2 regions of the Flexivirga alba genome follow, and region 2 is predicted to be linked to the other one. Evidence: riboswitches for the same ligand, from Rfam matches in the RefSeq annotation. Region 2 holds a riboswitch; the other holds the start of a gene.
The links. Region 2 has a riboswitch for fluoride ahead of ACFQDH_RS15230 (MutS-related protein). Riboswitches for the same ligand answer to the same signal wherever they lie in the genome.
Positions count from the first base shown of each region.

Region 1 (3,404 bases), 250 kb from region 2:
GCGGATGTTGCGCCGCCCGCTCTGCGACATCTCCGACAGCAGCTGGTCCTCGTCCTTGGTCAGGTCGAGCACGATGGTGCGGTCGTAGAAGATCGCGATCAGCGGGTCGGTCAGGTCCGCGCCGGGGTGCACGGTGTGCAGCCGAAGCACGGCGGCGTTCGGCCGCTCACCACGGATGTATGACGCCAGGGCGTCCCGTAACTCACGCTCGCGCGCGGCGCTGCGGTCGTCGTCCAACCAGATCGGCCCGTGCTTGGCCCACAGCTGCTCCAGGAATCGGCCCGCGAACGACGTCAGGCTGAGCGCCGCCATCGGGGTGTCACCGTCAGTGACGACCAGGTACCGCCAGTGCTCCCGCCCGGGCAGCACGGAGTCGTACTGCGCCCATTCGGGCGACTGCTCGACGGGGACCGTCTTGCCGGCCCGGTGGACCGTGTCGAGGAATTCGGTGGCGGTGCAAGCGCGAACGGACAGCGTCACAAATCTGGCTTTCGTGGGGCGGGCTTGGGCGCCCCACAGCATACGGGGCGGGCACCCGTGCCCCCGGGCGACGCGTCGACGTGTCGCACTACCCCAGAATGTCCGGCAGGCGCTTCTCGATGAAGGGAAGCACCTCTGCGATGGTCACGTCGCGACCGAGCTCTTGGGTGAGCGACGTGACCCCGGCGTCCGGGATGCCACACGGGACAATGTTGTTCGCCCACGACAGATCACAGTCACAGTTGAGTGCGAATCCGTGCATGGTCACGTCTCGGCTGACCCGGACGCCGATCGCACCGATCTTGCGTTCGAGCTCGCCGTCCTCGGCGGGCAGCCACACGCCGCTGCGTCCTTCGACCCGCATCGTTGTCACGCCGAGGTCCGCACACACGTCGATCATCAGTTGCTCCAGCCGGCGCACGTGACCGACGACATCGAGTGGGATCGGCAGGCGCACGATCGGATAGCCGGTGAGCTGGCCCGGCCCGTGCCAGGTGATCCGGCCACCACGGTCGACCTCGACCACGGGTGTCTTGTCGACCGGCCGGTCATACCAAGCGGTCCGCTTGCCGGCCGTGTAGACGGCCTGGTGCTCGAGCAGCAGGGTGGTGTTCTCCTGTTCGCCCGCGACGACGCGGGCGTGCACCTCGCGTTGCAGATCCCACGCGGCCTGGTAGTCGACGAAGTCCGGGTCGAACCCGACGTGTTCGATGCGCATGGCATCACGCTACGCCGCCGGTGCTCGTCGATTCCGGCGCAGGGGTCGCCACGGGGTGGCCGAGATCCCCTATCCTGAGCGCGGGCGATGGATCCCGCCCGGGCGTGCGCCCGAACCGCAACACTGCTGATGGTTCCTACCACGTCGAGGTCGACGGGTAGGTCACGCTGCCCGTCATCACCCGGAGGGCCGAAGATGACTGCCGCGCAGCCACCACAGCCGAGTCCAGATCGCTTGGTGGATTTTCACGCCCATCCGATCGTGGTCGGCGTCATACCCGGACAGCCACCGCTGGTCGCCCTCACCGCCGTGAACCTGGCGCGCGCCGTCGGTGCTCCGTCGGTGCACTTCGGTTTCGCGGACCGCTCGCGCTACGTGGTGCAAGAGCATGAGGACGGCAGCGTGCGGCATGCGCCGATCGATCCGGATGACGCCGACGAGCAGTGGCGGGCCACCGCCGAGGACATCACCGAAGAATTGCGCAGCGTGCTCGGCGAGGACGGAGTCCCCTGGCACTTCCACTATCTGGCGGGACGGCCCGACCGCGCGCTGACGCACCTCGCCCGCTCGGTGGACGCGGCTGGTTTCGTGGTCGGCACTCGGGTCGGCAAGCACCCGATGCGGGAGTTCCTCGGGGAGTCCGTTTCGGTGCGCCTCGCGCACCACCAGCACCGCCCGGTGATCGTGGTGCCGATCCAGGTCGTCGACTGGTCGGACGGTCTGCCGTGGCACTGACGTCCACACGCCGCCACACCACCACCCGCCACGCTCATCGCAACCCATTCCTCCTCGGCACTGTCTTCGTCGGCGGCGCCTGCGGGACCGCCATACGTTCGCTGCTGGAAGACGCGTTCTCCCGGCCGACGGGCTCCTGGCCATGGATCACGTTCGCCATCAACGTGATCGGGGCATTCGTGCTCGGCTTCCTACTGGAAGCACTGGTCCGGTCCGGAGAGGACAGCGGCGGCCGACGCCTCGCCCGGTTGGGTGTCGGCACCGGACTGCTCGGCGGGTTCACGACATACAGCACGTTCATGGTGGAGACGACGAAGCTGCCGTGGCCGGTCGCCGTCGGGTATGCCGTCACCTCCGTCGTCGTCGGTGCCCTCGCGGCCTGGGCGGGCATCCGCGCTGCGCGCTCCGTCACCCTGCGCGGCGGTGAAAACGCATGACAACGTTACTGATTGCGCTCTGCGGTGGTGCTGGCGCGGTCTCCCGATTCGCCCTCGATGCGGAGGTCCGGCATCGGGTCCGCGGGTCGTTCCCGGTCGGCACCTTCGTGATCAACGTGCTCGGTTCGTTCCTGCTCGGAGTCCTCACCGGTGCGGCGACACATCACGCAGGGTGGCTGTCACCGACGGCGAAGGCGGGTCTCGGCACCGGCTTCTGCGGCGGTTTCACCACCTTCAGCACCGCGTCCGTGGAGACGACCCGGCTGTGGCTGACGACCGGCAAGACCGAGGGCGGCCGGTATGCCGTTGCCACCGTGGCGATTTCGTTGCTGGCCGCGTTTCTCGGTCTCGCCCTCGGCACCGCTCTCTCCTGATTGACCGGCATACCGAACGATTGAGCGGCATACGGATTCGCGTCGAATCCGTACGCCGCTCAATGCGGGGGTATGCCGGTCAATCAGATCTCGATCCCTACGATCGAGCTTCCACGCGCCGCTCCGGTCCTCGCTCCTTCGTCGCTGCGGTCCTCACGCCGCTGTCAGATCTCGATGTTGGCCATCACGTGCTTCACGCGCGTGTAGTCCTCGAAACCGTAGAGCGACAGGTCCTTGCCGTAGCCGCTGTGCTTGAAACCGCCGTGCGGCATCTCGGCGACCAGCGGAATGTGCGTGTTGATCCAGACGCAGCCGAAGTCGAGCGCCTTGGAGACCCGCATCGCCCGGCCGAAGTCCTTGGTCCACACCGAGGACGCCAGGCCGAAGGGCACGTCGTTCGCCCAGGCGATCGCGGCCTGTTCGTCGGTGAAACGCTGCACGGTGATGACCGGGCCGAAGATCTCCTGCTGGATCGCCTCGTCCGTCTGTTGCAGCCCGGACACGACCGTCGGCTCGATGAAGAAGCCATCGCCGAAACCGCTCGCCCGATGACCGCCGGCAGCGACGTTGGCGTTGTCCGGCAACCGGTCCAGAAACCCGGTCACGTGCTTCAACTGGTTGGCATTGTTGACCGGTCCGAGCAGCGCGTCCTCGCTGTCC
Region 1 is NZ_JBHSWH010000001.1:2,858,282-2,861,685, reverse strand. It holds gene ACFQDH_RS14005 (GNAT family N-acetyltransferase) at 1-480, opposite strand, end outside; gene lipB (lipoyl(octanoyl) transferase LipB) at 569-1,198, opposite strand; fluoride riboswitch at 1,273-1,344, shown strand; gene ACFQDH_RS13995 (universal stress protein) at 1,394-1,933, shown strand; gene ACFQDH_RS13990 (fluoride efflux transporter FluC) at 1,924-2,370, shown strand; gene ACFQDH_RS13985 (fluoride efflux transporter FluC) at 2,367-2,744, shown strand; gene ACFQDH_RS13980 (gamma-aminobutyraldehyde dehydrogenase) at 2,909-3,404, opposite strand, start outside.
Region 1: linked by a shared signal. The riboswitch ahead of ACFQDH_RS13995 (universal stress protein) and the one ahead of ACFQDH_RS15230 (MutS-related protein) in region 2 are both predicted to bind fluoride.

Region 2 (3,404 bases):
GCACACCGACTCGGCGGCGGCTGGGCGTTCGGCGTGCGCGAGGCGCTCGATGCCGGTGGCGCGATGGTCGGCCCGCTGGTGGTCAGCTTTGTCCTGTGGTTGCACGGAAGTGACCGGTCTGCCTTCGCCTGGCTCGGCATCCCCGCCGCACTGACCCTGCTCTCGTTGGTGTTCACCTGGCGGCAGTTCCCCAACCCCGCGGACCTGGAGTCTGAGGCACCCGCCCCGCCGACCGACAGCGCACCGCGCCCGCCGGCGTTCTGGCTCTACCTGGCCGCCATGGGCTTGATCGCGGTCGGCTACGCCGACTGGCCGCTGATCGCCTTGCATTTCAGCGAAGAGCGCATGGTCGGTTCCACGGTCGCACCGGTGCTGTATGCCGTGGCAATGGCCGCCGAAGCAGTGGCCGCACTGGTCCTGGGCAAGGTGTTCGACCGGGTCGGTCTGCGGTCCGTGCTCGTCGTGACGGTCCTGACCGCCGCATACGCACCGCTGGTCTTCCTCGGCAGCTTGCCGCTGGCCGTGATCGGGATCCTTGCCTGGGGTCTGGGTATGGCCGCGCAGGAGTCGATCATCAAGGCAGTGCTAACCACCATCGTGCCCGCCGACCGGCGCGCCTCGGCCTTCGGGCTGTTCGACACCGGATTCGGCGTCGCGTGGTTCGCCGGCAGCGTCCTGCTCGGCGTGCTTTACGACACGTCCCTAATGGCGCTGGCCGTGATCTCCGCCCTCGTCCAGCTCGCCGCCCTCCCATTGCTGGTGCTGACTCGCCGACGGTTGGCCGCAGCGGGCAATGGTTAGAAGTCCCCGGTCGACAACACTCGCACGGGAGTGAACTGCGTCCGCGAGAGAACGAATCACTGGAGTCGCCGATCTGCAATCCAACCGGGGTGACATTAAGGTCGACTGATGCGGCTCGTAACCGGGTTTCACGCTTGCCCGGAGGTTCGTTCACTGCCCGGCGAAGACCATTTTGCGCAAGCTTCGAGCAGGTGAACACGAGATGTGTGAAGCACCACGGCCGCTGGCCATTGATGCTTTTCTGCACCTCCCTTTACACGCTGTCTGCATGGACCAGCAGCGCTATCCGCGTCATGCAGGCACCGGCGACCGCGCACTCACGGCGAGCTGCATCGCCGTGTTGAGAAGAGACACGGCCGAGTGAGCGGTGGGTGCCACGCTGCATTTCATGCATTACAGTGAAGGCGGCGATGGAGTCCGCCGGCGAAGTTTCGCAAACCGCCCTCGTGGCTGATGGCACCTTCGATCGATACGAAGGTGAGCTACGCCCATGCTCCGCAATCGCTCTACGCTGCTTTATCCATTGCCGCCTGGCGCGGCTGAGCTTGATCGCCGCCCGCCCGAGGGCACCCTGGGCGATCTGAACTTGGACCAGGTGTTCGCGTCGATCTGCGCGGGTGCCGAGCAGTACCGGTTCGATGAGTTCTTCGAGTGCCCGAGTGACGACTTGGCCGTGGTCGGTCACCGGCATGCGGTTTTCAGCGATCTCGAAGCCGCTGCCACGGCGGATGTGATCCGGTCGTTCGTGACCGATGCCGCGGCCGTGCGGGAGCGGCTGGCCGAGAAGCTGTATGACGCGTTGCAGGCAGACCGGTGGTTCCTGGGTGCCGTGTCCGCCCATTGCGCGGCGGTGGTCGCGGCGAGCAACGGCTTGGATGCGGCACCGGTGCATTCGGCCGGGCTGCTCGGGTTGCGCGATCGATTGACCGAATACCGACGCAGTGCCGAGTTCGCGGCGCTGCGGGACGAAGCCGCGCGGCTGGAGCAGGGGCTGGACGACCTACGGTTCGTGGTCCACACCCACGCGGGCAAGATCATCGTCGCACCGCCCGGTGACGAACCGGATTTCGCCGGTTCGGTGCTGGAGACGTTCGCGCGGTTCGCGGCTCCCGGCCGGATCGAGGATCAGGACCAGGGCCGGAGCGCGCACCAGCTGGATCGTGTCGAGGCGGCGGTGCTGCACCTGCTCGGCCAACTGTTCCCGACCCTGTTCACCGATGTTGCGGCCTTCCATCGCGCGCATGCCGGTTTCCTTCCCCAGTGGTGGCTGGACGCTGAACGCGAGGCAGCCTTCTACGTGCACTGGCTGGATTTCATGCGCGTGTTGAAGCCGGCCGGCGTGCGGTGGACGCTGCCCCGGCTGTCTCGTGACAATCGCGCCGAGCGGGTCGTCGCCGGCTGCGATGTCGCGCTGGCGAACCAGCGCGCCACCGACGAACAGCGGTGTGTGACCAATGATTTCGAGTTAACCCCACCCGAGCAGATCCTGGCGATCTCCGGGCCGAACCAGGGCGGCAAGACCACCACCGCCAGGATGTTCGGGCAACTGCACTACCTGGCCTCCCTCGGGTTACCGGTTCCGGCCGCACAAGCGGCACTGTTCCTGCCGGACGCGGTCTACACGCATTTCGAGCGGGCCGAGAGCATCGAAACCCTGGCGGGCAAGCTGGAGGACGAACTGCGCCGCGCCAGAGCACTGTTGGAGAACGCGACCGGCGACAGCGTCATCGTTTTCAACGAGACGTTCGGCTCGACGTCCCTGGCCGATGCCTACGTGCTGGGCGCGACGATCTTGCGGCAGGTGATCGACACCGGTGCCCTCGGCGTGTACGTGACCTTCGTGGACGGGCTGACCCGACTGGACCAGCACGTGGTGAGCATGATGAGCACCACCGATCCCGACGACGACGCGGTGCGCACGTTCAAGGTGGTGCGCAAACGTGCGGACGGCAAGGTGCACGCGGCTGCGATCGCGCGCCGCCATCAGCTGACGTATGACGACATTCGTCAGGCGGTCAGCTGATGCGCCCCCACTTGCTGTTTCCCGACCGGGACCTGGGCGCGCCCGCTGAGAGCATGCCGCCGCTGCTGGCCGACCTGGTCGCTGATCTGGAGCTGCCCACCGTGCTGAGCGCGATGGCCGGCAAGGACGCGTTGACGTACGCGGTATGTGCGCAGGTCCTGACCGCCAACGACACGACACCGCAGATCGTGCGCCACCGGCAGGCGGTGCTGGCCGACGCGATCGCCCATGCTGCCGAGTTCGCGCAGCTGTACACGATCGCCACCGAGGCGATCGCTGATGAGAAGAAGATCTACCGCAGCACGTTCCGACTGCGACCGGAATCCACCCTGCGCCGGTCCGTGGAGGTCCTCAAACGACTGCTGGACGCGGTCGCCCGGGTACGGCAGGTGACCGACGCACTCAGCGCGGCCGCCAGGTCGGACGCCGTGCGCGGCATGTGCGCCGTGCTGGCCGACCAGCTCGATGACCCCTACTTGCACGAGGCCAGAGAGCAGGTGAGAGAGCTGGAACTGGCGCACGGCCTGCTGGTGTCGGCGCAGCTGGATCGAAACGATGCGGTGTCCAGGATGCGGCCGCT
Region 2 is NZ_JBHSWH010000001.1:3,110,386-3,113,789, reverse strand. It holds gene ACFQDH_RS15235 (MFS transporter) at 1-801, shown strand, start outside; fluoride riboswitch at 1,199-1,271, shown strand; gene ACFQDH_RS15230 (MutS-related protein) at 1,292-2,824, shown strand; gene ACFQDH_RS15225 (MutS-related protein) at 2,824-3,404, shown strand, end outside.